2 regions of the Variovorax sp. TLI9-5A genome follow, and region 2 is predicted to be linked to the other one. Evidence: riboswitches for the same ligand, from Rfam matches in the RefSeq annotation. Region 2 holds a riboswitch; the other holds the start of a gene.
What was found. A riboswitch is a leader RNA that binds a small molecule or an ion and turns the genes downstream of it on or off. The one in region 2 is predicted to bind glycine.

Region 1 (14,981 bases), 3.5 Mb from region 2:
CGGCGCTTACCAATCTCTTCACCGGCCGGCCGGCGCGCGGCATCGTGAACCGCGTGATGCGCGATCTAGGCCCCATCGGCGCGGCGGCGCCGGAGTTTCCGCTGGCCACTTCAGCCATCGCGCCGCTGCGTGCCAAGGCCGAGGCGCAGGGCAGTGGCGACTTCTCCCCGCTGTGGTCGGGGCAGAACGCGACCGGTTGCCGCGAGATCCCGGCAGCCGAGCTCACGCGCGAGCTGGCGCGAGGGTTCCGCTGAAGAAAAGAAAGAAGAAGGAAAGAGAACCAGAACCATGACCCAGCTTCACCTGCCCCTGAAATTCCTCGCGCACGGCGCGAAACCCGATGTGCGCGAGCCCTGGCTGCTGGTGCTGATGCACGGCGTCGGCAGCAACGAGCAGGACCTGTTCGGCCTGGCGCGGATGATGCCGCCGCAGTTCCACGTGCTGAGCCTGCGCGCTCCCTATGTGCTGTCGCCCGACGCCTATGCGTGGTTCGAGTTCCAGGTGCTGCCCAACGGCGAGCGCCGCATCGACGAGGAGCAGGAGCGCGAAAGCCGCTTTCTCGTCAGCGAGATGCTCGCCTCGGCCGCGCAGCAGCTGGGCGTGCCGCCGGAGCGCGTGATCGTCGGCGGGTTCAGCCAGGGCGGGATCATGGCGCTGTCGCTGCTGCTGACCAAGCCCGCGAGCGTGCGCGCCGCGATGGTGTGGCACAGCCGGCTGCTGTCTCAGGTGGTGCCGCACATCGCGCCGCCCGAGGCCTTCGAGGGCAAGGCGCTGTGGGTGAGCCATGGCAGCGCCGACAACGTGATTCCGCCGAGCGCGGCGCAGGCCACGCGCGATCTGGCGCGCACCTTGCCGCTGGCGCTGTCGGGCACGGACTTTCCGGGCGCGCACGAGATCCGTCCGGCCGAGCTGCAGGCCACGCTGGCGTGGTTGCAGGCACTCAGCGCGCAGACCGGCGCGGCATGAGCGGCTGAACTTGAGCGCGGTCGCCGCGTCACAGGGCGTTACGACGAGGCGGGCCGGCCATGACCCGATCTGGTGCACCATAGCCGCTCGCCTTCCTGACACTCCAGCACAAGGAACCCGCCCCTATGTCCGATAGCGACACCCGCGACGCCCCCGAGTTCAGACCCCGCCGCGAAACGCCCATGGGAACCATCGTCGTCGCGGTGCTCGTGCTGCTCGCGGCCGGGTTCTTCGGCTGGCGCTGGTACCAGCAACAGCAGCAGCCGCCCGAGACCACGCCGGTGGCCGCGGCGCCGAACGACGGAACGCCGCCCCCGCCGGCACCTGCGCCTGCACCTCAATCCCAGGAACCGCGAAACCCGATGGACGGGATCGCGGTGCCCGACGCGGGGCTCACGAACGCCACCGACACGGATACGCGCGTGATGAAGGCGCTCGTCGACCTGTTCGGCAGCAAGAACGTGGCCGACTTCCTGCAGTTCGACGGCATCGTGCGCCGCTTCGTGGCAACGGTGGACAACCTCGCGCGCGAGCAGGCGCCAGCGAGCGCGTGGCCGGTGCAGCAGACGAAGCAGCGCTTCATCACTTCGGGGCAGGGCGACAAGCAGGTCATCGCCGCCAACAATGCGGCGCGCTACAACCCCATGGTGCTGTTCGCCGAGTCGGTCGATCCGGCGAAGGCGGCCAAGGCCTATGCGCGGCTCTATCCGCTCTTCCAGCAGGCCTACGAAGAGTTGGGCTATCCGGGGCGCTACTTCAACGACAGGCTCGTCGCGGTGATCGACCACCTGCTGCAGGCGCCCGAACCCGCCGGCCCGGTGCAGGTGCGGCTGGTCGAGGTGAAGGGCGACATTCCCTCGCAGCGCCCGTGGGTGCGCTACGAATACGCCGATCCGCAACTGGAGGCCATGTCCTCGGGTCAGAAGATCATGGTGCGCATGGGGCTGGAGAACGAGCGCAAGCTGAAGGCCAGCATGCGCGCCTTCCGCGAGCAGATCGCCACGGGCGACGTGGCGAAGAAGAAGCAGCCCTGACTGACGGCGGCGCCGAGGTGGCCGTGGGCCTCCTCCGGCGCGCCGTGTAGGCGCGCACCGATTGCACGGGAGCCGGGTGTCGCCGAGGCTTGGGTTCCGAAACCAAGCTCCGGAGGACCACCGTATGAACCAGATGAGCGTCGACCTCTACCAGAGTGCCACCGATTCGGAGAAATTCCTCGCGCTTCCCGCGGGCACCGATCCTGACGAACTCATGGGCCCGATGACCTTCGACCGGGACTACGCGCAGATCAGGCGCTACCGCGAGGCATTCCAGTTCGATCCGTCGCAGGCCTATGCGGGCGTCAACGCCGCCAAGATCGCGGCGGACATCCTGACCGTGAAATGGGCGACCTACCGCCGCGAGCCTTCGTCATCGTAGAAGGACGCGGCTTCGCGGCTTCTGCTTGCTCAGGCCTCTTCGGCTTCCTCGCTGTACTCGCTCACCGGCACGCAGCTGCAGAACAGGTTGCGGTCGCCGTAGACGTTGTCGACGCGGCCGACCGGCGGCCAGTACTTGGCGCTCTTGAGCGCGGCCAGCGGGAAGGCGCCGAGTTCGCGCGAGTAGGGGTGGCTCCACTCGCTGCCCAGCAGGCTCGCGGCCGTGTGCGGCGCGTGCTTGAGCGGGTTGTCTTCCTTCGGCCAGACGCCTTCCTCGATGCGGCGGATTTCGCCGCGGATGGCGATCATCGCGTCGATGAAGCGGTCGAGCTCGGCCAGCGGCTCGCTCTCGGTGGGCTCCACCATCAGCGTGCCGGGCACGGGGAAGCTCAGCGTGGGCGCGTGGAAGCCGTAGTCGATCAGGCGCTTGGCCACGTCCTCGGCGGTGACGCCGCTGGTGTCCTTGAGCGGGCGCAGGTCGAGAATGCACTCGTGCGCGACGTGCCCGTTGGGGCTCGCGTACAGCGTGGGGTAGTGGTCCTTCAGGCGCGCGCTGATGTAGTTGGCGCTGAGGATGGCCGTCTCGGTCGCGGCCTGCAGGCCCTTGGCGCCCATCATGCGGCAGTACATCCAGCTGATCGGCAGCACGGCCGCATTGCCCAGCGGCGCGGCCGACACCGCGCCCACGCCGTTCGACGGCACGCCGGCCGTGGCATGGCCCGGCAGGTAGGGCACGAGGTCTTCGACGACGCAGACAGGGCCCACGCCCGGGCCGCCGCCGCCGTGCGGAATGCAGAAGGTCTTGTGCAGGTTCAGGTGGCTCACGTCGCCGCCGAACTCGCCCGGCGCGGCCACGCCGACCAGCGCATTCATGTTGGCGCCGTCGACGTACACGCGACCGCCATGTTCGTGCACCAGCTCGCAGAGCTCCTTCACGCGGGTCTCGAACACGCCGTGCGTGCTGGGGTAGGTGATCATCACCGCGGCCAGGTTGGCGCTGTGCTTCTCGCAGGCGCGCTTCAGGTCGTCCATATCGACGTTGCCCTGCGCGTCGCAGGCCGTCACCACCACCTGCAGGCCGACCATCTGCGCGCTCGCGGGGTTGGTGCCGTGCGCCGAAGACGGGATCAGGCAGATGTTGCGATGCCCCTGGCCCTTGGCCTCGTGGAAGGACTTGATGGCCAGCAGGCCGGCGTACTCGCCCTGCGAGCCGGCGTTGGGCTGCAGGCTGATGCCCGCGTAGCCGGTGGCCTCGCACAGCCAGGCGCGCAACTGGGCGTCGAGCTGGGCGTAGCCCTGTAGCTGGTCGGCCGGCGCGAAGGGGTGGATGTTGGCGAACTCGGGCCAGGTGATGGGGATCATCTCGCTGGTCGCGTTGAGCTTCATGGTGCAGCTGCCCAGCGGGATCATGCTGCGGTCGAGCGCCAGGTCTTTGTCGGACAGGCTGCGGATGTAGCGCAGCATCGCCGTCTCGCTCTTGTGGGTGTTGAACACCGGGTGCGTGAGGAAGGCGCTGCTGCGGCGCAGCTCTTCGGGAATCAGCGGCGTGGTGCTGCCCGAGAGATCGTCGAAGCGCGGCGCCTGCTTGCCGGCGGGCGCGAACAGGCCCCACAGGGTTTCGACATCGGCGCGCGTGCTGGTCTCGTCCAGCGAGATGCCCAGGTGCTGCTGCAGGCGCTGGCGCAGGTTGACGCCGGCGGCCTGCGCGCGCTCGATGATCGACTGCGTGTCTTCGCCGGTGCGGATGGTCAGCGAGTCGAAGGCGGTGGTGTTCACCGGCTCGCGGCCCATCTGCGCGAGGCCCTTGGCCAGCACGGCGGTGAGCGCGGCCACGCGCTGCGCGATGCGCGTGAGGCCGTCGGGCCCGTGGTACACGGCGTACATGCTGGCCACCACGGCCGGCAGCACCTGCGCGGTACAGATGTTGGAAGTGGCCTTCTCGCGGCGGATGTGCTGCTCGCGTGTCTGCAGCGCGAGGCGATACGCCGGCTGGCCGTGCGTGTCGACGCTCACGCCCACGAGGCGGCCCGGCAGCGAGCGCTTGAACTCGTCGCGGCAGGCCAGGTAGGCGGCGTGCGGGCCGCCGTTGCACAGCGGCATGCCGAAGCGCTGCGTGGTGCCGCAGACGATGTCCGCGCCCCATTCGCCGGGAGGCGCCAGCAGCGTCAGCGCCAGCAGGTCGGCCGCGACGATGAAGGCGGCGTCGCACTGGTGCGCGTGGCCCGCGAGCGGGCGCAGGTCGTGCACGTGGCCGGTGGTGGCGGGGTACTGCGCGAGCACGCCGAAGAAGGCGCCGCTCGCCATCAGGTGCGGCAGCGTTTCCGACACGGTGCTCACCTTGACCTCGATGCCCAGCGGCGCGGCGCGGGTCTTGATGACTTCGATGGTCTGCGGGTGGCAGTCGCCAGACACGAGGAACACGTTGCTCTTGCTCTTCACGCTGCGCTTGGCCAGCGTCATGGCCTCGGCGGCGGCCGTGGCTTCGTCGAGCATCGATGCGTTGGCGATGGCCATGCCCGTGAGGTCGCACACCATCGTCTGGAAGTTGAGCAGGGCTTCCATGCGGCCCTGCGAGATCTCGGCCTGGTAGGGCGTGTAGGCGGTGTACCAGGCGGGGTTCTCGAGGATGTTGCGCAGGATCACGCCCGGCGTGTGGTTGCCGTAGTAGCCCTGTCCGATGAAGTTGCGCAACACCTTGTTCTTCGACGCCATCGCCTTCAGCTCGGCCAGCGCGTCGGCCTCGGTGACCGGTGCGGGCAGGCGCATCGGCTTCGAGCGGCGGATGGCCGCCGGCACGATGCCGTCGATGAGCTCGGCGCGCGTTTCCGAGCCGATCGCCGGCAGCATGCGCGCCTCGTCCGCCGCATCGATGCCGATGTGGCGAGCGGGGAATTCCTCGGCGTTCTCTAGTTCTTGCAAAGAAGGAAGGGCGGGCGTCGGCATGGCGGTGAGGGCTCGGAGGGAAAAGACAAAAGTGCTGAAAGGAATCAGCGGATCAGGATTCGGCGGCGAACTTGTCGTACGAAGCAGCGTCCAGCAGCGCGTCGAGCTGCGCGGGGTCGCTCAGCTTGACCTTGAAGAACCAGCCGGCGGCCAGCGGGTCGCTGTTGGCGAGCGACGGGTCGGCGCGCAGCGCTTCATTCACTTCGGTGATCTCGCCCGACACGGGCATGAACACGTCGGCGGCGGCTTTCACCGATTCGACGACACCGGCGACATCGCCCTGCGCGAAGGTCTTGCCGACTTCGGGCAGGTCGACGAACACCACGTCGCCCAGCGCGTCCTGCGCATGCACGGTGATGCCGACGGTGGCCGCGTCGCCTTCGGCCGACACCCATTCGTGGTCCTTGGTGTACTTGATGCTCATGGTGGAAAAACTCCTCGTGGAAAAAATGAATCGGGGTGCAGAGCCTAGCCGGTCAGCCGCGGTAGTAGCGGGTGGGCACGAAGGGCATGGTCGACACTTCCATCGGCACTGGCTTGCCGCGCACGATGGCCTGCACGCGCGTGCCCGGCTCGGCGAAGGCGGTGGCCACGTAGCCCATGGCGACGCAGCGGTCGGCCGTGGGGCCGAGCAGGCCGCTGGTGACGGCGCCGATGTCGTGGCCCTCGAAGGACTGCAGCACCGTGCCGTCGCGCACCGGAATGCGTTCCAGCGCGACGAGGCCTACGCGCTTGCGCTTCAGGGTGTCGTGGTCGGTGTGGCCGGCCGCGCCGGCGGTGGAGGCGGCGAGCTGCGCGAGCACCTTCGCGGCACCCGGAAAACCGCCTTCGCGCGCGCCGCCCGCGCGGCGCACCTTCTGCATCGCCCAGTTGAGCGAGGCCTCGACGGGCGTGGTGGTGGTGTCGATGTCGTTGCCGTAGAGGCACAGGCCCGCTTCGAGCCGCAGCGAGTTGCGCGCGCCCAGGCCGACGGGCTTGACCTCTGGCTGGGCCAGCAGCAGCCGGGCGAGGGCTTCGGCGTCGGTGGCGGCCACCGAGATCTCGAAGCCGTCCTCGCCGGTGTAGCCGCTGCGGGTGACGAAGGCTGCAATGCCGCCGATCTGCACCGCGCCGCCGGTCATGAACACGAAGCGCTCGACGCCGGGCGAAAGCCGCGCCAGCGTGGCTGCGGCCTGCGGGCCCTGCAGCGCGAGCAGTGCGTTGTCGGGCAGGGGGCGCACCTCGCAGCGCGAGCCGATTTTCTGCTGGATGTGGGCAATGTCGGCCACTTTGCAGGCGCCGTTGACGATCACGAAGATCGAGCCGTTGCCCTCGTTGAAGAACATCAGGTCGTCGAGGATGCCGCCCTCGTCGTCCAGCAGCAGGCCATAGCGCTGCTTGCCGGCGGGCAGGTCGATCACGTCGACCGGCATCAGGGTCTCGAACGCGGCTGCGGCGTCGGGCCCGACCAGGCGAAGCTGGCCCATGTGGGAAATGTCGAACAGGCCGGCCGCGTCGCGCGTGTGCTTGTGTTCGGCCATCAGGCCGGCGGGGTACTGAACCGGCATCGAGTAGCCGGCGAAGGGCACCATGCGGGCGCCCAGCTCCAGGTGGAGGTCGTACAGCGGCGTCTTGAGAAGTTCGGTAGCGGATGCGGAGGAAGCGGCCACGGGGCACTCCAAAGGGGCAGTCGAAATCCATGACGCAAGCCATGGGCCACCCCTGCTGTCCGCTTTACCTGAGAGATTCGCCCCACGATCGGGGTTTGCTCCTTCGGTGGGCCGTCTGCTCTTTCGTGCGGCGGCCTCTCTCCAGCAAGGAAACGCCGGTTTTCACCGGCGCCTCGTCAGTCCTTTTGCCTGAGCGTTCGGGGGAAACTGACCCCCTGCGCCTTCGGCGGCCCCGGCATGCGGGGCTCTCTCCTGACCCCGGCAAGTGTAGTTGATCGAGCGGCCCGGCTGGCGGATTTGCCTGCCTGCGCTCAGCGCGCCCACAGATACCAGGCCCCCAGGCCGGCCGCGACCCACACGGCCACGACCAGCGCGGCGCCCCAGCGGCTGGTCGGCCTGGAACCCGAGCTTTGCATCCACGCATCGGCCCGCTGCCGGCATTCGGCGAGCACCGGCGCCGGAATCAGCCGGATCGTGAGCCAGATCAGCCCCGGCAGCAGCAGCACGTCGTCGACGTAGCCGAGCACCGGAACGAAGTCGGGAATGAGGTCGATGGGACTGAGCGCATAGGCCACGACGAATACGCCCAGCGCCTTGGCGTACCAGGGCGTGGCGGCATGCCGGCATGCGAACCAGAGCGTGACGCCGTCGCGCTTGAGGCGCCTGGCCCAGTTGCGAAGGCGTGAGGACAGTGTGGTGGCGGGAGACGAGGAGAGATTCACCCGGCGATGGTGTCACAGGCCGGATGCTGTTGCGACCAGATGCGTCAGTGCATCACCTCCGCCGGCGGCAGCAGCCGGTCGATGCGCTCGCGCAGCGACTCGGCGCGCTCCGCGCCGGCGGTCTTCTCGATCTCGGTGAGCATCAGCGCGGCGATGGTCAGCATCGCCTCGCGGTCGCGCGCTTCGCGCAGTGCGTCGCGCATCTGCAGCGCGAACTTCGGGTCGCGGCGCACGAACATGCGCTCGCAGATGTCGAAGAGGAACATGCGCGTGGTCGCCAGCGAACGCTTGCCGTCGAAGGTGTCGGCCGAGGTGGCGACCTGGATCGGCTCGATGGCGGGGATGGGCGAGGGCGCGGGCTGCGCGGGGGGCTCCGCCGGGGCGGCTGCGGCAGCCGCCGCCTTCGGGCTCTGCAGGTAGCCCTTCTCGATCAGCGTCTGGATCGCTCGTTCGGCTTCATCGCGGTTGGCGAAGAGGGGACTGAAGTCGGTCAGGGAGCGCCGGCCGTCGGCCATCAGCAGCAGGGCGCGTTCGCGCTGGGTGAGCGTGCGCTGTCCGCCCTGGAGTTCGTTGCGCGCCTTGTCGGTCTTGGTGGGAAACATGGCAGCCACAGCCTTGGGGAAACGAAGGCTGCAGCATGGTTGCAAGTGGTGACACCTTCGTGAACCGTTTGGCTTACAGGGCCATTGAGCGGGGCGCTTGCGTCAGCCGCCCGCGCCTTCCTTGCGGATGAGCCAGCGGCCTTCCACGCGCTGCAGCTCCAGGGTCTTGCGACTCTTCTCGCGCAGCTTGTCGGCGCTGTAGGTCTGCTGGAAGCTGGCGGTGGCCGCCTGTCCCTTGAGGCTGATGACGAGGCCGTCGATCTCCACGCTGATGGCGGCCTTCTCTTCGATGCGCGCGCGGCGATCGGCCTCCCAGGCCTTGCGGTCCTGGCCGCGCGGCGGCGTGAAGTCGCTCGCGTAGGCGGCGAGGTAGCGCGTCACGTCGCGTGCGGACCATGCTGCGGCCCAGGCGCGCACTGCGGCCTCGACTTCGCGGATGCCTGCTGCGGGATCGGCCGGCACGGTGGTCACAGCCGGTGTCGTCGGCGCTACCGACGTTGCCGGCCCGGCGGCGAAGGCGGCCGGAGCCAGTAGCGCGCTTCCCAGTACGCAGCTCAGGAATCGATTCATGGCGCAGTGTCCCTCCTTGTCGTTTCGCCGGCCCTCCGGCCCCGCGCTCGATTCTGGCAGCGAACATGCGCCAGGTCCTTTTCAGGCGGCAGCTCCTTCGGTCTCGGCCGGCATCGCCTGCATGGTGCGGTTGCGCAGCCGCAGCGCCAGCACCGCCGCCACGCACAGCACGCAGAGCACCGCTGTCAGCGTGACGCCGAGGCCGCGCGCGTCCGACAGCATGCCGAAGAACGGCGACACCAGCCCGCCCACCGACAGCGCCAGCCCCAGCGCGATGCCGCTGGCGGTGGCCGGGTTGCGCGGCAGGTAGTCCTGCGCCAGCGTTACCTGCGCGGCGAAGGGCAGGAACATGCACAGGCCGAAGAGCGCGGTGCAGGCCAGCGCCCAGTCGGCGTCCGGCGCGAGCACGATGCCCGCGAGCGAGGGCAGCGCGAGCAGGTAGCCGGCGCGGATCGTGCCCATGCGCCCGATGCGGTCACCCAGCCAGCCGCCGAGCAGCGTGCCCGCGGCACCCGCCGCAGTGAATGCGGTGAGCGCCGCCGCACCCTGGAAGGCCGAGCCGTGCAGGTCACGCGTGATGCGCAGCGACAGCATCGACATCACCGTGACGTACGGGATCGACCAGCCCACGATGGTCGCCACCAGCAGCCCGAAGGCGCGCCATTCGTTGTGCGGCTTCATCAGATGGTCGCCGGCCTTGCGGGCTGCCGCAGCGCTGCTGCCCGAGGCCGTGCCGCGCCATGCGTTCGCGGCGAACCACACCACGCCCATCGCCAGCGCCGGCACGCCCAGCAGGTAGCTGCGCGACAGGCTGCCGCCGCCCACGGCCGTGGCCGCCAGCACCGGCGCGAACGAGGCGCCGATGGTGCCGCCCACCGAGAACACGCTCATCGCCTTCTGCGAGCCGCCGCCGGCCGCGCGCGCCGCCACCGTTGCGGGCGGGTGGTAGGCCGCGATGCCCAGCCCGCACAGCGCCATCGCGATCCAGGTCGGCAGGTAGCTCTGGCTCAGGCCGGCCAGCACCACGCCCAACGCGGCCACCAGGAAGCCCGAGGGCATCAGCCAGCTGCGCGGGTGCCGGTCGGCGTACAGGCCGAACAGCGGCTGCACCACGCTCGACAGGCCGGTGGCCGCCAGCATCAGGCCGCTGACTGCCGTGTAGCTGTAGCCGCGCTCCAGCACCATGAAGGGCAGCAGGGCAGGCACGAGGCCTTGGTAGAGATCGTTGACGGCATGGGTGCCGGTGAGCAGCCCGAGTCGGCGCTTGTTCATGACGGATGCTTCTTTCGTTTTGCAGGAGGAGTGGAAAAAGCATCGTAGGAAGCCGTGAGAAGATGTTCTCGCTACGAATCCTCAAGCGTCGTCGAGAAATGGACAAAGAAGCTCAGGCAGCTATCAACCTCCGTCCGGAGCACGGCGAGTCGACCCCGCGCGCCGTCGCGGTGCTGGCGACCGACCCGGCGGGCGATGCCTTCATCCCTGCGCACACGCACCGGCGCGGGCAGCTCATCCACGCGATTTCGGGCGTGATGCTGGTGAGCGCCGCAGCCGGCAGCTGGGTGGTGCCGACCGGCCGCGGCGTGTGGGTGCCCGGCGGCATGGAGCACCGGATACAGATGGCGGGCGAAGTGCGCATGCGCACCGTGTTCGTCGAGCCCGGCACGCGTGCCGACCTGGGCGGCGAGTGCCGCGTGATCCACGTCGGCGCGCTGCTGCGGGAGCTGATCGTCACGGCCGTGTCGTTGCCGCTGGACTACGCGCCGGGCGGGCGCGACGAGCGGGTGATGGAGCTGATCCTCGACGAGATAGAAGCCGCGCCGGCGCTCTCCCTGCATGTGCCGATGCCGCGCCACGCCCGGCTGGCCGCGCTGTGCGAGGAACTCGTGCGCGACCCTGCTCTGCCCGCCACGCTGGACGACTGGGCGCTGCGCCTGCACATGAACAGCCGCACGCTCGCGCGCCTGTTCCAGCGCGAGACGGGCATGAACTTCGGCGCGTGGTGCCGGCAGGCGAGGCTGCTGCTGAGCCTGCCGCAACTGGCGGCCGGTGCGTCGATCCTGGAAGTGGCGCTGGCGCACGGCTACGAGAGCCCGAGCGCCTTCACCGCGATGTTCCGGCGCACGCTGGGCGTGCCGCCCAGCGTGTACCTGCGCCGCGACTGACTATCTGGCGTAGACCAGATCCCGCAGCGCCAGCGAGATCCATGGCACGTAGGTGATCACCATCAGGCACCCCAGGATCACCAGCACGAAAGGCACGAGGTGCTTCACGATGCGGTCCAGCGATATTCGCGCCACGGTACAGGCAGCGAACAGGTTCACGCCGAAGGGCGGGGTGATCATGCCGAGTGCGAGGTTCACCACCATGATCAGGCCGAAGTGCACCGGGTCGATGCCGAAGTGCACAGCCACCGGCGCCAGGATCGGCGCGAGCACGATGATCGCCGCGCTGGTCTCGATGAACATGCCGATCACGAACAGCGCCGCGTTTACGCCCAGCAGGAACATCGCCGGCGACTGCAGCACCTCCTGCAGCCAGCGGCCGATGGCGTCGGGCACGCCGGCACGGGTGATGAGGAACGCGAACAGGCCCGCGTTGGCGATGATGAACATGATCACCGCCGACGACACCACCGACTTGCGCAGGATCGCGTAGAGGTCGCCCAGCCTGATCTCGCGGTAGACCAGCATGCCCACCACCAGCGCGTAGAACACCGCCACCGCCGAGGCTTCGGTCGGCGTGAAGATGCCGCCGTAGATGCCGCCGAGGATGATCACGGGCATCAGCAGCGCCCAGCCGGCCTGCCACAGGGCCCGGCCGAAGGGCATGCGGCCCTCGCCGTCGTTCTTGCCCCAGCCCTTCCACTTGCAGTAGACCCACACGAACAGCATCAGCACCAGGCTGATCAGGATGCCCGGGCCGAAGCCCGCGATGAACAGCTCGCCGATGGACACTTCGGCGCTCACGCCGTACAGGATCATCGGGATCGACGGCGGGATGATCACGCCCAGCTCCGCGCTGGTGGCCTGCAGGGCCGCCGCGTACGAGGTGGGGTAGCCGTGCTTGATGAGCGCCGGGATCAGGATGGCGCCGATCGCGAAGGTGGTTGCCACCGACGAGCCCGACACCGCCGCGAAGATCATGCAGGTGAGCACGCAGGTCATCGGCAGGCCGCCCTGCACGCCGCCCACGATGCTCTTGGCGAACTCCACCAGCCGCCGCGAGATGCCGCCCGTCTCCATCAGGTTGCCGGCCAGGATGAAGAACGGGATGGCCGCCAGCGGAAACTTGTTGATCGAGTTGAACATCTCCTTCACGGAGATCAGCATGTTGGCGTTGGTCACCTGGATGCCCAGGATCGACGCCAGCCCGATGGACACCGCCACCGAAATCGACAGTGCGAAGCACAGCACCATCGTCGCGACCATCACGGTGCTCATGATGTAGCCCCCACGCTCGGCACTTCGTGTCCTCGCTGCCCCCCGAGGGGGCCGTTCGCTTGCTTGGGGCGGCCCGGCGCGGCGCTCATTGCGCGGTCTCCAGTTCGAGCCGCTTCGGATCGAGGAAATTACCGACGATGCCGAACAGGCAGAAGATCGACCCCACCGGCAAGGCGAGGTAGGACCACAGCATCGAGACGCTCTCCAGCCCCGCCATCGACTGCACGCGCCCGCGCATCGCATAGTCGAAGCCCCACCACAGCACCACCAGCATCAGGATCAGCGCGGCGAGGCTCACCACCGCGTCGAGCACGCGGCGCACGCGCGGCGGGCTCCAGCGGTAGAGAACGTCAACGCTCACCATCGCGCCCTGGCGGAACGCGGTCGGGATGCCGAGGAACACCATCCAGATGAGGCTCACGCGGATCAGGATCTCGCTCCACTCGGCCGGCTGCTCCAGCACGAAGCGGGTGATGATCTGGAACAGGCCCAGGCTCGACGCGACGACCAGCATCGCGCAGGCCATCAGCATCGACGCGCCGGTGGTCCAGCGCTCGATGCTCAGGAATTTTTCTTTCACTTGTAGTCGCGGATCTTGTCGAGATTGGCCTTGCCGAATTCCTTCTCGAACTGGGCATTGACCGGCGCGAGCGCGGCGACGAACTTGGCCTTGTCGACGTTGTCGATCACGGTCATGCCCTTGGCGCGCAGGTCGGCCACGCCCTTGGCGTCGTCCTCGTCCACGCGCGCGCGGTTGGCCTTGGTGCCTTCCTTGGCGGCGTCGAGGAAGGCCTGCTTGTCGGCCGCGCTGAGCTTGTCGAAGCTCGCCTTGTTCATCAGGAAGATGCAGGGCGAGTAGACGTGGCCCGTGAGCGACAGGTGCTTCTGCACCTGGTCGAACTTGGCCGAGATGATGACCGGCAGCGGGTTCTCCTGGCCATCGACCGTGCCCTGCTGCAGCGCGGTGAACACCTCGGGGAAGGCCATCGGCGTGGTGATGATGCCGAAGCCCTTGTAGGCGGCGATGTGCACCGGGTTTTCCATCGTGCGCATCTTCAGGCCCTTGAGGTCCTCAGGTGCCTTCACGTCGCGCTTGCTGTTGGTCATGTGGCGGAAGCCGTTCTCGGCCCATGCCAGCGCCTTGAAGCCCTTGGCGTCGAACTTGGTCAGCAGGTCCTGGCCGATCGGGCCGTCGAGCACCGCGCGTGCGTGGGCCTTGTCGCGGAACAGGAAGGGCACGTCGAGGATCTTCGTCTCGGGCACGAAGTTCGGCACCGGGCCGGTCGAGGAGAACGCGAGCTCCTGCGTGCCGAGTTGCACCGCCTCGATCGACTCGCGCTCGCCGCCGAGCGAGCCGTTGTAGAAGGTCTGGACCTTGTAGCGCCCGCCGGTGCGCTTCTCCACTTCCTTGGCGAAGGTGTCGATGGCAACGCCCTGGTGCGAGTTCTGCGCGGTCGAGATGCTGATCTTCATGGTCGTCTGCGCGAAGGCAGCCGAGCTCAGGGCGAGCGAAAGGCAAGCGGCGGCAATGGGGCCGAATTTCATGTTGTCTCCGGGGAGTTGGGTCAGGAACGCGTCAGGCGCGCTTGATCCGACTATGCCGTAACCGGAAGCTTCACGGCGTCGGGATTTTCACGGACGTACTCGCGGATGACCGCCTCGAAGCTGTCGTCCGCCGCCAGGCCCAGCGCCTTCGCGCGTGCCGTTTCGATGCGCCCGGGCCAAGTCTTCACGATGCGCATGATCGTCGGGTCCGGCGTGCGGTCGAGCAGGGAGGTGGCCGCCTTGCCGGCCACGCGCTCCAGCGCCGCGGCCATCTCGCCCACCGTGGTCGACAGTGAAGGCAGGTTCAGCGCGGTGCGCGGGCCCCATTGCGCATCGCTCGCCTCGGCGGCGCGGATGATGCCCTCGATGGTGCGAGCCGGTGAGGCGATGGCGACAGGCGTCTCGTCGGGCACCGGGCAGGCCGCGCGCAGGCCCGCCAGCGGCTCCCGGATCATTCCGCTGAAGAAGCCCGAGGCCGCGCCGTTGGGCTTGCCCGGCCGCACGCTCACGGTCATGAGCCGCACGCTGCGTCCGCGCACGAAGCCCTTGCGCGTGAAATCGGCTACCAGCTGTTCACCTATGAATTTCTGGATGCCGTAGCTGGTCTGCGGCGTGGGCAGCGTGTGGTCCTCGATCACCCTCGGCAAGGGCTGCTCGGGCGAGTCGCCGAACACCGCGAGCGAACTGGCGAACACCAGCACCGGCCTGGTGCCCAGCGCGCGGATCCGTTCGAGCAGCGCGTGCGTGGCGGCGAAGTTGCTGCGCATGCCGAGGTCGAAGTCGGCCTCGCATTCGCCGCTCACGGCCGCAGCCAGATGGAAGATGGCGTCGGCTTCGCGCCAGGGCGTGGCATCGGACTGCGCCGAGAGTTGCTCGTTCAGGTCGCCGGTGATGGCATTGATGCGGGCATCGGCCGCGAGGTCGGCCGGCGGGGCCGCGCGATCGACCAGCGTGATGCGCTCGATGGGGCTGGCGGGCGAGCCGGCCAGCGAAAGGCTGCCTTGCTTGAGCAGCGTGCGTGCGAGGCGCGCACCCAGAAAGCCTGCGCCGCCGGTGATGATGATCTGCATGGGTCTTGTCTCCTGTGAGCGCCGAGGATAAGCGTGCGGCGCATTCTGCGTGGCGGTTC
Region 2 (14,981 bases):
GGACACCGACGCGCTCACCCAGCGCATGCTCGACCAGGGCTACCTGCTGGCGCCGGGCTCGCTCTTCCACGCGCGCCGGCCGCCGAGCACCATGATGCGGATCAACTTCGCGACCTCGCAGGACGCGGCCTTCTGGAAAGTCTTCGGCAAGGTTAGAAGCGAGCTCTGACGGACGCTAAAAGCCCGGAGGCTTGGAGTAAGCTGGCAACACAAGAAAACCCATACCCAGCACCCAGGAGACCTCCCGCATGAGCAACGCCAGCAAGCCCTTCGACTTCAGCCAGTTCGTTCCCGGATTCGACTTCCTGAAGAACCTCGCCGGCGGCGCGGCGTCGGGCGCCGGTTCGGTGCCGGGCATCCCGAGTCTCGCGAGCTGGGTGGCGCCCACGCTGAGCGTGGAGGAGGTCGACAAGCGCATCCAGGAACTCAAGACGGTGCAGTACTGGCTCGAACAGAACGGCCATGCCCTCAAGGCCACCATCCAGGCGCTGGAAGTGCAGAAGATGACGCTGTCGACGCTGCGCGGCATGAACGTGCGCATGGAAGACATCGCCAGCGCGTTCACCCGGCAGGCGACCGCGGCGGCGGCTCCCGCGCCTGTCCAGGCCGCGCCGGAGCCCGAACCCGAGGAAATCGAGGACGAAGAGGCGCTCGAGGAGGAAGTTGAAGAAGCTCCGGCGCCGAAGAAACCAAGCCGCAAGCCGGCCGCCTCCAAAGCGAAAGCCGCGGCGGCCGATGGCGCGGGCGTGGTCGACCCGATGCAGTGGTGGGGCTCGCTCACCGAACAGTTCCAGCAGATTGCCAGCACGGCGCTGCAGGACGCGGCCCAGCTGAAGGTGCCGGCCATGGCCCAGCCGCTGGCAGACGCGGTCGGCTCGGTCATCGGCAAGCCGGCGGCGTCTCGCAAGACAGCCGCAACTGCAAAGAAGACGACGGCCCCGGCCGCGAAGAAAAAGACGTCCACCGCCGCCCGGAAGCGAACCTCCGGCCGGCGCTGACGTCTTACGACACACATCCATTTGTTGAACAGAACGGGTTGGCACGCATCATGAAGTTGTTTCCCTCCGGACATGCCACCCATCCGCAATGGCGAATGGCGGCGGGCCTCGTGCTCGCCCAGCTGCGGGCGCAGATGGCGCTGCCCGACTACGCCTCCGCGCCGACGCTGGGGCTGCTCTACATCACCGATCACTACGCGAGCGACGCGCAGGACATCCTCGACCACCTGAGCGCCGAGTTGCCCGAAGTGACCGATTGGTCGGGCACGGTCGGCATCGGCGTCTCGGCCAACAACGCCGAGTACTTCGACGAGCCCGGCATGACGCTGATGCTCTGCGCCCTGCCGAGCGACCAGTACCGCGTGTTCTCCGGCGTCGCGCCGCTGGGCAATTCGGAAATGAGCGGTTTCGAGGCGCACACGGCGCTGGTGCACGCAGACCCGGCCACGCCCGACCTCGCCGAGCTGATCGGCGAGATGGCCGGGCGCACCGACACCGGCTACCTGTTCGGCGGCCTGTCTTCCGGGCGCGGCGGCGCGCTGCAGTTCGCCATCGGCGGCAACGGCAACATCCGCGGGCACGGCGCCGCAGGCGGCGTGTTCTCGGGCGGGCTCTCGGGCGTGGTGTTCGGCGAGGGCGTGCGGCTGGTGTCGCGCGTCACCCAGGGCTGCCAGCCGCTGCGCTCGGGCGCGGTCCGCGAACGCGAGATCACCGAGGCCGACGGCAACCTGCTGCTGAAGCTCGACGGCGAGCCGGCGCTCGACGTTCTGCTGGCCGACCTGCAGGTGTCGCTCGAACGCCCGCAGGAAGCCATCGACGCGGTGCGCAACACGCTGGTCGGCCTGGCCGACGCCGGCAGCGACGGCATCCGCCGCACCGGCGACCTGGGCGCCGACGTGCTCGTGCGCCACATCATCGGGCTCGACCCCACGCGCCGCGGCATCGCCATCGCCGACACAGCGGAAGCCGGCATGCGCCTGACCTTCTGCCGCCGCAACGCCCAGGCCGCGCGCGCCGACCTGATGCGCATCTGCGCGGAAATTCGCGAGGAGCTGGAGCCCGAGGAGCAGACGCTGGCCACCGCGCGCGCGGTGGCTGCCGGCGAGGCCGAGGCGGCGCCGCACCCGGCTCGGCGCATCGCGGGGGCCGTGTACGTGAGCTGCTCCGGTCGCGGCGGTCCGCATTTCGGCGCGCCTGGGGCTGAGCTGCAGATCGTGCGGCATGCGTTGGGCGATGTGCCGCTGGTGGGTTTTTTCGCCGCGGGGGAGATCGCTCGCCATCACCTGTACGGCTATACCGGGGTTTTGACGGTGTTTACCGCACCCGACTGACTCGGCGCCCGACGCGAAAAAGCGACGGGCGAGTTTCCGGCGGAAGGATGCGTCGCTAGAATCCGCCCGCTTTCTTGAATCTCTGCTGCTGCAAGAAAGAGCCAACCGCGCATTGCATCGTTTGCGAGCGCGGTCGATCTTTTTCGCCTCGCCACGCAAAGTGCGACGAGGCAGGAAACCGACCTGGTTTCCGAAATGGAACAGCAGCCATGAGCGATCCTCGTTTCTCGAGACTCCAGCGTGCCTTCTCGCGCGCTGGCATTGCCGTCGACTACCGCGACGGCGTCTATCACCTGCACCACGAAGCCTCCGAGGCGACGGTACTCCTGCCGCCCAGCCTTCCGCTGGAAGAAAAAGCGGTGAATCAATTGCTGGCATTCGCCAGCGTGCGTTCGCCCGATGGCGAGAAGGGCGTGTGCAAGGCCTGTGCGACGCCCGACTTTCATCCGGGCTCCGTTGCTCCGGTCGGCAGCGTTGTCGCGACCGATGCGGACTTCGTCATTCCCGCAGCCGTGGGCACCGACATCAACTGCGGCATGCGGCTGCTGACCACCGGGCTCACGCTCGACCAGATGGCGCCGCACAAGACGCGGCTGGTCGCGCGGCTCACGCGCAGCCTGCTCGACAACGGGCGCGATGTGCCGGTGCACACGGCGGCGTTCAAGGCGCTGTTCGACGTGGGGCCGTCGGCCTTTCTCGAGGCAGTGCGGGACGGAGGGCTGTGGTCTTCGTGCGACCGCGAACGGATGCAGGACGAGCTCGATGCCTGCATCGGCCTTGCTACCTTCGGCGGCAGCGCTCGGCACGCGCCCGAGGCCTACACCGGGGTCCGCCACGAGGTTTTCCGTGATCCCTGTCTCGGCACGCCGGGCAGCGGCAATCATTTCGTGGAGCTGCAGGTGGTCGACCATGTCCTGGACCGGCATGAGGCCTATCGCGCGGGCCTCAAGGCGGGCGACGTAGTCGTGATGATCCACAGCGGCTCGCGCGACATCGGGTTCCATGTGGGCGGCCGCTGGATGGACCGTGCCCGCAACGAATGGCCCAAGGGCCTGCGTCATCCGAAGAGCGGCCTGTATGGCTTGGCGGGACCGCTGGCCGACGAATATCTGGAGGCCATGGGCGTCGCGGCCCGCTATGCGTGGGTCAACCGGGTCGTGCTGGCCGAACTGGTGCGCAAGGACTTCGCGGAACTGCTCGGCGCCACGTCGTCGAGGCTGGTGGTGGACGTGCCGCACAACGTGGTGCTGCGCGAGCATGGCATGAACATCCACCGCAAGGGAGCGACACCGGCGAACGCGGGCGATCTGGCGTTGATTCCCGGCTCGATGGGCGACTACTCGTATCTGGCGTCCGGGCTGGGGCATGAAGACTGGCTCTGGTCGTGCAGCCACGGCGCAGGCCGGCGGATGCGCCGGCAGGAGGTTCGCGCGATGCGGCCCGCGCCCGCCGACAACAAGGCCAGCTGGCAATGCGTGACCTTGCGCGAGGAGCGCCGGATCGAGGAGGCGCCGCAGGCCTACAAGCCGATCGGCGCGGTGATTGACGCACAGGAACGTGCGGGGCTGATCCGCTGCGCGGTGCGGCTCAGGCCCTGGATCACGTTCAAGGCATGATCGGGGTTTGCCGGTTCGTCAGCCCAGTGCAGGCTGCGGGATGCTGGGCTTGGGCGCCGGCATCCCCGTGAACGCGAAATCCACCTCCGGCGCCAGCCCGCTCACGATCCGCGCGATCGACTTGCCCGAGCCGCAGGCGTGCGTCCAGCCCAGGGTGCCGTGGCCGGTGTTGAGGAACAGATTCGGCAGCTTGGTCTTGCCGATCAGCGGCACGTTGCTCGGCGTGGCGGGGCGCAGGCCGGTCCAGAACTGGGCTTGCGTGGTGTCGCCGGCGCCCGGGAAGAGCTCCTCGACGCGGCGCACGATGGCCTCGCAGCGCACGCGGTTCAGGTCACGGTCGTAGCCGTTGAGTTCGGCCGTGCCGGCGATGCGCAGGCGGTCGCCCGAGGCCGAGGTGTAGCGCGAGAACACGAGCTTGAACTCGTCGTCGGTCAGCGAGACCTGGTGCGCCTTCGAGGCGTCCTTGACGGGCAGCGTCACCGAGTAGCCCTTGGCCGGGTAGATCGGCAGGCGGATACCTAGCGGCGCGGCGTACAGCGGGCTCAGCGAACCCATGGCCAGCACGAAGGCGTCGCCGCGGATGCGCTGGAAGCGGCCTTCGCTGTCGGTGGCCTCGACGTGGTCGATGCTGCCGCCGGCCTCGCGCAGCGCAGTCACGGTATGGCTCATCAGGAACTTCACGCCCGCGGCGGCGGCCAAGCCCACGAGTTCGCGCGCGAATCGGTTGGCGTCGCCGGATTCGTCCTCGGCCGTGTAGGTGGCACCGGCCAGCTTCGGGCGGATGTGGGCGAGGGCGGGCTCGATCTTCACGGCCTCGTCGGCCGAGATGACCTGGCGCTCGCAGCCTAGGGCGCGCATCTGCTCGGCGGGGGCGAGGGCGCCGTCGAACTCTTTTTGCGTCGTATAGAAGTGCAGGATGCCCTGGGTGCGCTGGTCGTAGCTGAGGCCGGTGTCGCGGCGCAACTGTTGCAACATCGAGCGGCTGTATGTGCCCAGACGAACGATCTGTTCGATGTTATGACGCGTACGCGCCGGCGTGCATTCGCGCAGGAACTGCAGGCCCCAGAGCCACTGGCGCATGTCGGCGCGCATGCGGAAGAGCAGCGGGGCGTCTTCCTTGCCCAGCCATTGCAGCACCTTAAGCGGCGCGCTGGGGTTGGCCCAGGGTTCTGCGTGGCTGACGGAGATCTGCCCGCCGTTGGCGAAGCTGGTTTCGGCGGCCGGGGTGGCCTGCCGGTCGATCACGGTCACTTCGTGGCCGAGTTGCTGGAGGTAGTAAGCCGAAGTCACGCCGAGCAGGCCGGCGCCGAGAACGATCACGCGCATTTCAAGTACCTTTGAGGTTGCAGCGCTTGAACGGCGGGCGAGGGTGAATACTATTGGATTAATAGTAGGCAGCCGGACGACCGCTGTCCAAGTTGCCGCTCCCCCTGTCCTCGGTACCTGAGAGATTCATTCGTTGCGCCTTTGCAACGAATTTGCTCCTTCGGCGCGCCACGCTTGGTGACGACTCTCCAGACGGCGTTCTGATCTGATGCAGTACTGACCCCTTGCCGAAATACCAAGACTTCGTCGGGCCGACCTGAGCGTTTATGGGAGTTTGCGCCTTCGGTAGGGCCACCGAGAGTGGCCCGCTCTCCTGCAGTATCGAGACTCATTGTAAACACGCTGGCGGGTTAGCGGTAACGTCCTGTGTCTTTGCTCGTTGGCCCAATGGGATAATCACTGGTTAAGGTTCATTGCCGGAAGGCGATGACTTTCTAACATTCAGGGGATCCCATGATCTTGGTTACCGGCGGCGCTGGCTTCATTGGCGCCAATTTCGTACTCGACTGGATCGCGAACAGCGACGAGCCCGTCGTCAATCTCGACAAGCTGACCTACGCCGGCAACCTCGAGACCCTCGCATCGCTCAAGGGCAACCCGAAGCACATCTTCGTGCAGGGCGACATCGGCGACAGCGCCCTGATCGACCGCCTCCTGGCTGAGCACAAGCCGCGCGCCGTGGTGAACTTCGCCGCCGAATCGCACGTGGACCGCTCGATCCACGGCCCCGAAGATTTCGTGCAGACCAACGTGCTCGGAACCTTCCGCCTGCTCGAATCGGTACGCGGCTTCTGGAGCGCGCTGCCGGCCGATCAGAAGTCGGCCTTCCGCTTCCTGCACGTCTCGACCGACGAGGTCTACGGCTCGCTCTCCAAGACCGACCCGGCCTTCACCGAAGAGAACAAGTACGAGCCCAACAGCCCCTACTCGGCCAGCAAGGCCGCCAGCGACCACCTTGTGCGCGCCTGGCACCACACCTACGGCCTGCCGGTGCTGACCACCAACTGCTCGAACAACTACGGCCCGTTCCACTTCCCCGAGAAGCTCATCCCCCTGATGATCGTCAACGCGCTGGCCGGCAAGAACCTGCCCGTGTACGGTGACGGCATGCAGGTGCGCGACTGGCTCTACGTGAAGGATCACTGCAGCGCCCTTCGCCGCGTGCTCGAGGCCGGCAAGCTCGGCGAGACCTACAACGTGGGCGGCTGGAACGAGAAGCCCAACATCGAGATCGTCAACACCGTGTGCGCCCTGCTCGACGAACTGCGCCCCCGCGCCGACGGCAAGCCGTACAAGGAACAGATCACCTACGTCACCGACCGCCCCGGCCACGACCGCCGCTACGCCATCGACGCGCGCAAGCTCGAGGCCGAGCTTGGCTGGAAGCCCGCCGAAACCTTCGACACCGGCATCCGCAAGACCGTCGAGTGGTATCTCGCGAACAGCGAGTGGGTGCGCAACGTGCAAAGCGGTGCGTACCGCGAGTGGGTCGAGAAGCAGTACGACAGCAACGCGAAGGCCGCCGAATGAAGCTGCTGCTGCTGGGCAAGGGCGGACAGGTCGGCTGGGAGTTGCAGCGTAGCCTGGCGCCGCTCGGTGAACTGGTCGCGCTCGATTTCGACAGCACCGATTTCCACGCGGACTTCAGCCGGCCCGAGGAGCTCGCCGACACCGTGCTCAAGGTGCGCCCCGACGTGATCGTCAATGCAGCGGCGCACACCGCCGTCGACAAGGCCGAGAGCGAGCCCGAGTTCGCGCGAAAGCTCAATGCCACCTCGCCCGGCGTCGTAGCCGAAGCGGCGCAGAAGATCGGCGCGCTGATGGTCCACTACTCGACCGACTACGTCTTCGACGGCAGCGGCACCACGCCGTGGAAGGAAGTCGATGCGACCGGCCCCCTCAGCGTGTACGGACAGACCAAGCTCGAAGGTGAGCAGCTAGTGGCGCAGCACTGCGCGAAGCACCTGATCTTTCGCACGAGCTGGGTGTATGCGGCCCGTGGCGGCAACTTCGCCAAGACCATGCTCCGGCTGGCGAAGGAGCGCGAGAAGCTGACTGTCATCGACGACCAGTTCGGTGCGCCCACGGGTGCGGAGCTGCTGGCTGACGTGACGGCGCACGCCATTAGGGCGACGCTGCAGGATCCCTCCAAGGTCGGCCTCTATCACGCGATCGCCGGTGGCGAGACGACGTGGTACGGCTACGCGCGCTTCGTGCTCGAAATGGCGCAGCAGGCCGGTGTCGAACTCAAGGCTGGGCCCGGCGCCGTCGAGCCCGTGCCGACCAGCGCATTCCCGACGCCTGCGAAGCGCCCGCACAACTCGCGCCTTAATACCAGCAAGCTGCAGACGACGTTCGGGCTGCGCCTGCCGCCATGGCAGGAAGGCGTCGCGCGCATGCTGCGCGAGATCCTTTGAAGAATCCCACGAGAAGAGAAAGCATGACCAAGACGACGCAACGCAAGGGCATCATCCTGGCCGGTGGTTCGGGCACGCGCCTGCATCCGGCCACGCTGGCAATGAGCAAGCAGCTCCTGCCCGTGTACGACAAGCCGATGATCTATTACCCGCTCAGCACCCTCATGCTGGGTGGCATGCGCGACATCCTGATCATCAGCACGCCGCAGGACACGCCTCGCTTTCAGCAGTTGCTTGGCGACGGCAGCCAGTGGGGCATCAACCTGCAGTATGCGGTGCAGCCGAGTCCGGACGGGCTCGCGCAGGCGTTCATCATCGGGGACAAATTCGTAGGAAATTCGTCGAGCGCGCTGGTGCTGGGCGACAACATCTTCTACGGCCATGACCTTGCTCACCTGCTGTCAGGCGCCGATTCGCAGCAGAACGGCGCGACCGTCTTTGCCTACCACGTGCATGACCCGGAGCGTTACGGCGTGGTCGCATTCGATGCGGCAGGAAAAGCCAGCAGCATCGAGGAAAAACCGGCGAAGCCCAAGAGCAGCTATGCGGTGACAGGCCTGTACTTCTACGACAACCAGGTCGTCGACATTGCCAAGTCGGTGAAACCGAGCGCGCGTGGCGAGCTGGAGATCACTGCGGTGAACCAAGCCTACCTCGACCTAGGCCAACTCAATGTGCAGATCATGCAGCGCGGCTATGCGTGGCTGGATACCGGGACGCATGAGAGCTTGCTCGAAGCCGGGCAGTTCATTGCAACCCTGGAACATCGCCAAGGCTTGAAGATTGCTTGCCCAGAAGAGATCGCGTGGCGCAACGGTTTCATCGATCGGGAGCAATTGGCAAAGCTGGCTGCGCCGTTGCAGAAGAACGGCTATGGCAAGTACCTGAATCACCTGCTGGCTGAGGAGGTGCGCTCGTGAAAGTGACACCGACTGCGATTCCTGAGGTGCTGATCATCGAGCCGAAGGTCTTCGGCGACGCACGTGGCTTTTTCTACGAGAGCTTCAACGGCAAAGCCTTCGACGAGGCTGTCGGGCGGCATGTGGAGTTCGTTCAGGACAACCATTCCCGCTCGACCAGGGGCGTGCTGCGGGGATTGCATTACCAGATCCAGCAGCCGCAAGGCAAGCTGGTGCGCGTGGCGCGTGGCGCGGTGTTCGACGTGGCTGTGGACATCCGCAAGTCGTCGCCGACCTTCGGGGAATGGGTGGGCGTGGAGCTTAGCGAGGACAACCATAGGCAATTGTGGGTGCCGCCTGGTTTTGCGCATGGCTTCGTGGTAACCAGCGAATCGGCAGACTTTCTTTATAAGACCACTGAGTTCTACGCGCCCGCCCACGAGCGCTGCATCGCCTGGAACGATCCGGCGCTGGGTATCGTCTGGCCAGACTTGGGTCTCGCGCCGCAGCTGTCCGCCAAGGACAGGGGCGGCGTCTGTCTTAGCGAGGCTGAGACTTTCTGATGGATCAATGCAGCGTCTCCCTACCCCAAATGATCGTCGGCGGGTGGCGTAAGCGGCCGCTGGTCGCGGCTTGGGTCCAGCGCGAGGTAATCATCGGCCGCTGGGTGGGCTACGCGCTCATCGCGGGTCTTGCCGGCCTTCCGATGCAGGTCATCGAGCGCAACAGCCTCTGATAACACCAGCGCGGGCGCGTGCCCGCGCGTCCCGAATAGATATTGCAATGCACAAGTCAGCGCTGAGTTATGGAAAGTTGTTCTTCGATGTATACGCCGCTGGTCTCGACCAAGGCCTAGTCGTTGATATTGGTGCCCAGGATGTCAACGGCAGCTTGAAGGACGTATGTCCACCACAGCTCGACTACTGCGGCGTGGATTTCGTCGCGGCCAAGGGGGTTGATATCGTCATCACCGATCCCTATCACCTACCGTTCGAGGACGGCAGCGTCGACATAGTGGTCTGCAGTTCCTGCTTCGAGCATTCTGAGATGTTCTGGCTGCTCTATCTCGAGATCCTGCGCATCCTCAAGCCCACCGGGCTGCTCTACCTTAACGTTCCTAGCAATGGTTACGTGCATCGGTACCCGGTAGACGCCTGGCGCTTCTACCCCGACTCTGGGCGCGCATTGGTCACTTGGGGCCAACGCAGCGGCTTCGATCCTATGCTCCTGGAGTCCTTCATCGGCGACATGGCCGGCACGACGGAAGAGGGCGAGGGCTGGAACGACTTCGTGGCCGTCTTCCTCAAGTCGGCCACCAATCAGCAGCTGTATCCCCGGCGCATGATGGAGCTGAGCAAGGCCTTCAGCAATGGATTACGCGCCGGCTCGGAGGAGTTCATCAATCCTTTCGAACGCAGCCAAGACCAACGCATCATCACCGAGCTGCGTAGCGCGCTCGTCACGCGAATGGGCGAGCATGCCGCCGAGCAAGAGCGCGCCGCCCAGTCGAGGCAGCAGATCCAGGGCGAGCTTGACACTGCCCGGCGAGCCCACGCCGAGGCGCTTGACCAATCCAGCCGGCTGGCGGTCGAACTCCAGCAGGCGCGCGCGGACCTGCTTCAGCAGCAGCACGACCTGCGCCTGCAGCAGCACGAGCTGCAGCAAATCCGGTCGACCGTTAGCTGGAAGATCACCAGCCCTCTGCGCCGCATCCGTTCCCTGCTGAGATCGCGAGGAAAGATGTGAGCGGCTATCGCGTACTTTTGCTCGATACCAAGCGCAGCAATCCCAACCATTACATCTGCCTGGGCTTGGCCCAGGCGCTGCGCCAGTCACCGTCCGTGGAATCGGTCTTCAAGGCTGATCCGGGCGACGCCATCGCCTTGGCGCGTGAAAACCGTTGTAACTTGTTCTTTGCCTTTGACGGCGAGGAGCTTGATCCGCTGATCTGCGCCCGCCTCGCCGCCCAGTGTGGTAGCTCGGTGCTCTGGGTCACGGAAGATCCCTACGAGATCGTCGTCAACGTCGCCAACGCAGCGCTGTTCGACTTGGTCTTCACCAACGACTCCGGCAGCGTCGCCGCCTATGGCGCCAAAGGTCGGCATCTGCCCTTGGCCGCTTCCACCGAATTCCACTGGCGCGATGTGCTGCCGGCCGAGGCTGACATGCGCTACGACGTCTTCTTCGCCGGCACGGCTTGGCCCAATCGCGTGGAGCTAGTGCGCGACCTGCTGACCAGCTGCGAGAACGCGCCGCTCCGAACCAAGATCGCATTGCCTACTAATGCGCATCTGCCCAAATTCGAGTTGCCCATACCTCTTAGCCAGATGGATTGGCGCACCTCGCCTGTGGACTTTGCTCGCATGGCGAACATGAGCGTGGCCACTCTGGTGCTGCCGCGCGTCTTCTCATCTTCCGGCGAGAACGAATTCGCGGAGACACCGCCGCCGCGCTTGTTCGAGGCCGCCTTGGCTGGGACCGTGCAGCTGGTGCACTCCAAGATCGCCGAAGCCGCCGAGTATTTCGCCTTGGGCGAGGACTTCCTCTACTTCGACGATGTCGTCCAGTTGCGTGAGCAGATCGACCGGCTCAAGGCCGAGCCAGACTATCGCCATTCCGTTGCATCGAGTGCGCAGCAGCGCGCCGCGCGGCTTCACCGCTACGAGAACCGGGTCGCGACCGTCCTGAAAGAGCTCGACACGTTGCGATCCGAGATGGCCCCCGCCGCGCCCATCGAGGTGGCCGCAGCCATGGTGCCCGCGACGCTGCCCCGGATGCTGCTGGTGGCTCACAACGTCACTTTGCGCGGCAACTTTGGCGGCGTCGAGGTCTACCTGCGCCAGCTCGCCCACGAACTCGATGACCGCTACGAAGCCCTCTTCTGGTTGCCCAGCGTGGTAGGCGAGCCGCCCGGCGCCGTCGTTACCGATGCCGCCGGCAACCTAATCGAGGATTACCGCTTCAGCCAGCCCATCACCGCTTGGATGTTGTCCTGCCCCGAACGCGAGTCCGCGTTCGCGCGGGCCTTGGTCAACTTGCGGATCGAGGTCGTGCACTTCCACCATCTGCTGGGCCATGTGCCCAGCATGATCGAGGTGGCTCGTGCCGTGGGCGTGCCCAGCGCACTGACGTTCCACGATTACTACACCGTTTGCCATAACTTCACCCTGGTGTCCTTTAAGGGCCGCTACTGCGCGCCCGACACTATTGCGCCCGAGCATTGCGACGTTTGCCTTTGGAACGGCCACCATGTGCTGCCCGGCGGCCAGTCGGTGCGGCGCGCCTTCTGGGACCGGATGCTCGGCCTGGTCGACATGCTGGTCTTCAATACTGCCGGCGCCCTGGCGCTGGCGGGCGACATTTTCCCGGCCGTCGCGCGGCACCGCGGCACGCACATCGTGCCGGTGCCGGTGGAGGATGAGCCGGCGCCGCCGTCTGAGCGCTCCAGCGCGGCAGACACCACTTTCCGGGTTGCCGTTATCGGCAACTTCGCCGGCCACAAGGGCAGCGACGTCATCACCCGCGTGATACCTCTATTCGAGAACATCGGCGTGGAGTTCCATGTGTTCGGCCGGGTCGAACCAAGGCACGGGTGGATGCTTGACCGTGAACGTTTTCCCTACGTGCATGTGCATGGCGGCTACCAACCGGGCGAACTGCCGGAAGCCGCGCGCGACTGCCACGTGTCTTTGCACTTGTCCATCTGGCCCGAGACCTACTGTCTCACGCTGTCTGAAGCCTGGGACCTGGGTCTGGTGCCCATCGTGTCGGACATCGGTGCGCTGGCCGAACGTGTCACCCATGACGTCAACGGCCTGAAGGTGCCGGTCGATTCGGAAGGCGACCTGGTGCAGGCCATCCGCCGACTGATGGAAACTCCTGGCTTGCTGCACCGGCTGCGCCAAGGCGCGGCCAACGCGCCCATCGCCCGAATGGCCACTCACGCGGAGCAACTCCACGCGCTCTATCAGGACATGCTGGCGATGGCACCGATGGCGCTGGATAAGCCGGTTGTCCCGCTGGCCGACGGCTACCAACCGCCTGTGAAGCCGCTTCTGCACCGTACTTGGGCGCTCGTCGAGGCACCCCCAGCGCCGGACCTACCATCGCCGCCACCCCCACCATCTTTCTATCGGCGCCTGCGCGGGCTAGGCCGCCGGGCGGTCGAGCATTTCCGGCGCAAAGGCGCCGTCTCGGCCATTGGTGCCGCGGTTCGCTTGATCCGGAGGAAGCTATGAGCCATCCGCCCAAAGTCTTGGTCGCTAGCGCTTCGCCCGATCGGGTCAACCACAACGCTGTGCTCCGCCAGTACGTGGCGCGCGGCTTCATGGAGGTGCTCGGTCCGTCGCAGGTGATCGAGTCATCCTTCGACCGTTCGGAAGCCGCAGCACGCGAATTCTCGCCCGATGTTGTACTGGTCTTCGGTTCATGCATGCCCGGCGTCTGTGACTACACGCGCTTGCGCCGCTACTGTGATCAGCGCGGCGCGGCCCTTTTCTTCTGGCTGCATGACGACCCCTACGAATTCGACTTCAACTACAAGATCCTGCCCTATGCCGACGCGGTCTTCTCCAATGACCGCTGGGCCGTGTCGCATATCGACCATCCTCATGCCCTGCACCTGCCGCTGGCGGCCGATCGTCTCGCACATTTCTGCCCCTTGGGCGCGCAGCGCGCGCGCGACCTGTTCTTCTGCGGCGCCGCTTTCCCCAACCGCGTGCAACTGCTGCGCGACCTGCAGACGCCCTTGGGCGGCATGCATGTGGAGGTGTTCGGCCCCGACTGGCCGGCCGATCTTTCCTTCGCTCAGGCTGGCCGGCTGGCCAATGAGGCCTTGCCCGCCTATTACGCAGCGTCGCTCGTCACCCTGAATGTTGGCCGGCGCTTCAACCTAGCCAACGCCAAGTACCAGCTCGACGCCAGCACGCCCGGCCCGCGTACCTTTGAAGCCGCCATGGCCGGCGCTGTCCAGTGCCTGTTCGTCGAGGGGGCGGAGATCGAAGACTACTTCGTGCCAGGCCAGGAAATCCTGCTGTTCGACACGCCGGATGAACTGCGCCTGCTGATCGAAGAGTTGCGCGATGTGCCGGCCCGCCGCGAAAGCATATCCGCTGCAGCGCAGGCCCGCGCCATGCGCGACCACACCTATGCCTCCCGGGCCAGCACGATCTGCGCCCTCTATACGGCATTGCTGGAACAGGCAGGTTGATGAATCTTTGGAATATGGCCTATGGCCTGATGGGCATGGGCCTGTTCACTGCGCTTATGTTGCTGGCGGCTATGCCGTTGCTGCGCGGCCAGTTGCTGCCGCGTTTGCGCACGGCCCCTGGCTTGATCGAGCTGCAGTGTTATGGGGCCGTGGTCACAGTCGTCTATCTCGGTTTGGCCGGCGTGGTGATCGCGCTGCTGCCGGTGCCGGCTAAGCGGACGGTGGCGTGGCTGGCCCTGATCTTGCCCTTCATCGCGGCATGGCGCGCTGGCCGGCGTCCGGCGAGCCACAGCGCCGCCGACGGGCAGGGCTTCTACTTGCGCGCGGTGCTGTTCTTCACCGTACTGCTATTGGGCATCGCCAGCTTCAACTGGCCCCTGCCCACCAAGTTGCCCGACGGCGCGTACGTGAACAAAGAAAACGTAAGCTCGGTGCGCATCCAGCGCTTTACCGGCAACCTGCCGGCTGACAACGTAGTGTCCTTTGTCGCCATGGAGTACATGGCGCGCAACATCTCCTTTGTCGGCAACGCGCCGATACTCCCCGGCCAGCAGGTGACCAACCGTCCGGTGCTGGCGGCCCTGGTCGCGCTTCCTATACGACTGGTTTTGCGGCCAACGCGCGCGCTGCCAGAACTGCCACGCTTCGACTATGTGGACGATCGGTGGCCGGATTTCCGCGTGTTGGTGCGCGATGAGCGCCTGTTCGCGGTCTACCTGGGTGTGCTAGTACTACTCAACGGACTGATGCTGCTGGGAGCTGGCGCTTTGGTCAGCCGCGCCTGCGGCGCCAGCACGCAGGCGCGCTGGCTGTGCGTGCTGCTCTACTGCAGCAGCCCATACTTCCTGATCCAGACGCTCTTCACCTGGCCCAAGGCCCTAGCGGGCTTTTTTGTCTTGCTGGCTGCCACCGCCTGGTGGTGGCACCGGCGGCCGGCCTTGGCCGGCGCCTTGGTCGGGCTGGCCTATTTGTCGCATCCCTATGCCATCGGCTACGCGGCGATCGGCGTGGCTGCTATGGCGTTGTGCGGCCCCGGCCGTTTCGCCCAGCGCTTCAAGGCTGCGGTTTTACTGGCCGCAGCTTTTGCCGCCGTGGTGTTGCCCTGGTGGGTGTGGACCTACGTCGTCACTGACCTGCCCTCGGATCTCGTGACGCAAAACATGCTGGTCGGTCAAACCGATCCCT

Region 1: linked by a shared signal. The riboswitch ahead of gcvT (glycine cleavage system aminomethyltransferase GcvT) and the one ahead of AC1VNX_RS30530 (D-amino acid dehydrogenase) in region 2 are both predicted to bind glycine.

What each region holds. Positions count from the first base shown of each region.
Region 1 is NZ_CP200310.1:2,918,512-2,933,492, forward strand. Features, by position in the region: gene AC1VNX_RS13865 (NAD(P)H-dependent flavin oxidoreductase) at 1-254, shown strand, start outside; gene AC1VNX_RS13870 (alpha/beta hydrolase) at 289-966, shown strand; gene AC1VNX_RS13875 (DUF3014 domain-containing protein) at 1,092-2,000, shown strand; gene AC1VNX_RS13880 (hypothetical protein) at 2,125-2,382, shown strand; gene gcvP (aminomethyl-transferring glycine dehydrogenase) at 2,412-5,324, opposite strand; gene gcvH (glycine cleavage system protein GcvH) at 5,377-5,748, opposite strand; gene gcvT (glycine cleavage system aminomethyltransferase GcvT) at 5,801-6,973, opposite strand; glycine riboswitch at 7,019-7,128, opposite strand; glycine riboswitch at 7,141-7,238, opposite strand; gene AC1VNX_RS13900 (YkvA family protein) at 7,285-7,695, opposite strand; gene AC1VNX_RS13905 (hypothetical protein) at 7,740-8,297, opposite strand; gene AC1VNX_RS13910 (L,D-transpeptidase Cds6 family protein) at 8,400-8,867, opposite strand; gene AC1VNX_RS13915 (MFS transporter) at 8,949-10,139, opposite strand; gene AC1VNX_RS13920 (AraC family transcriptional regulator) at 10,238-11,029, shown strand; gene AC1VNX_RS13925 (TRAP transporter large permease) at 11,030-12,307, opposite strand; gene AC1VNX_RS13930 (TRAP transporter small permease) at 12,393-12,887, opposite strand; gene AC1VNX_RS13935 (TRAP transporter substrate-binding protein) at 12,884-13,852, opposite strand; gene denD (D-erythronate dehydrogenase) at 13,903-14,922, opposite strand.
Region 2 is NZ_CP200310.1:6,409,777-6,424,757, reverse strand. Features, by position in the region: gene AC1VNX_RS30550 (aminotransferase-like domain-containing protein) at 1-169, shown strand, start outside; gene AC1VNX_RS30545 (PhaM family polyhydroxyalkanoate granule multifunctional regulatory protein) at 249-998, shown strand; gene AC1VNX_RS30540 (FIST signal transduction protein) at 1,049-2,329, shown strand; gene AC1VNX_RS30535 (RtcB family protein) at 2,539-3,945, shown strand; gene AC1VNX_RS30530 (D-amino acid dehydrogenase) at 3,964-5,271, opposite strand; glycine riboswitch at 5,366-5,473, opposite strand; glycine riboswitch at 5,507-5,596, opposite strand; gene rfbB (dTDP-glucose 4,6-dehydratase) at 5,725-6,801, shown strand; gene rfbD (dTDP-4-dehydrorhamnose reductase) at 6,798-7,688, shown strand; gene rfbA (glucose-1-phosphate thymidylyltransferase RfbA) at 7,712-8,608, shown strand; gene rfbC (dTDP-4-dehydrorhamnose 3,5-epimerase) at 8,605-9,150, shown strand; gene AC1VNX_RS30505 (hypothetical protein) at 9,180-9,323, shown strand; gene AC1VNX_RS30500 (class I SAM-dependent methyltransferase) at 9,371-10,333, shown strand; gene AC1VNX_RS30495 (glycosyltransferase family protein) at 10,330-12,825, shown strand; gene AC1VNX_RS30490 (CgeB family protein) at 12,822-13,796, shown strand; gene AC1VNX_RS30485 (hypothetical protein) at 13,811-14,981, shown strand, end outside.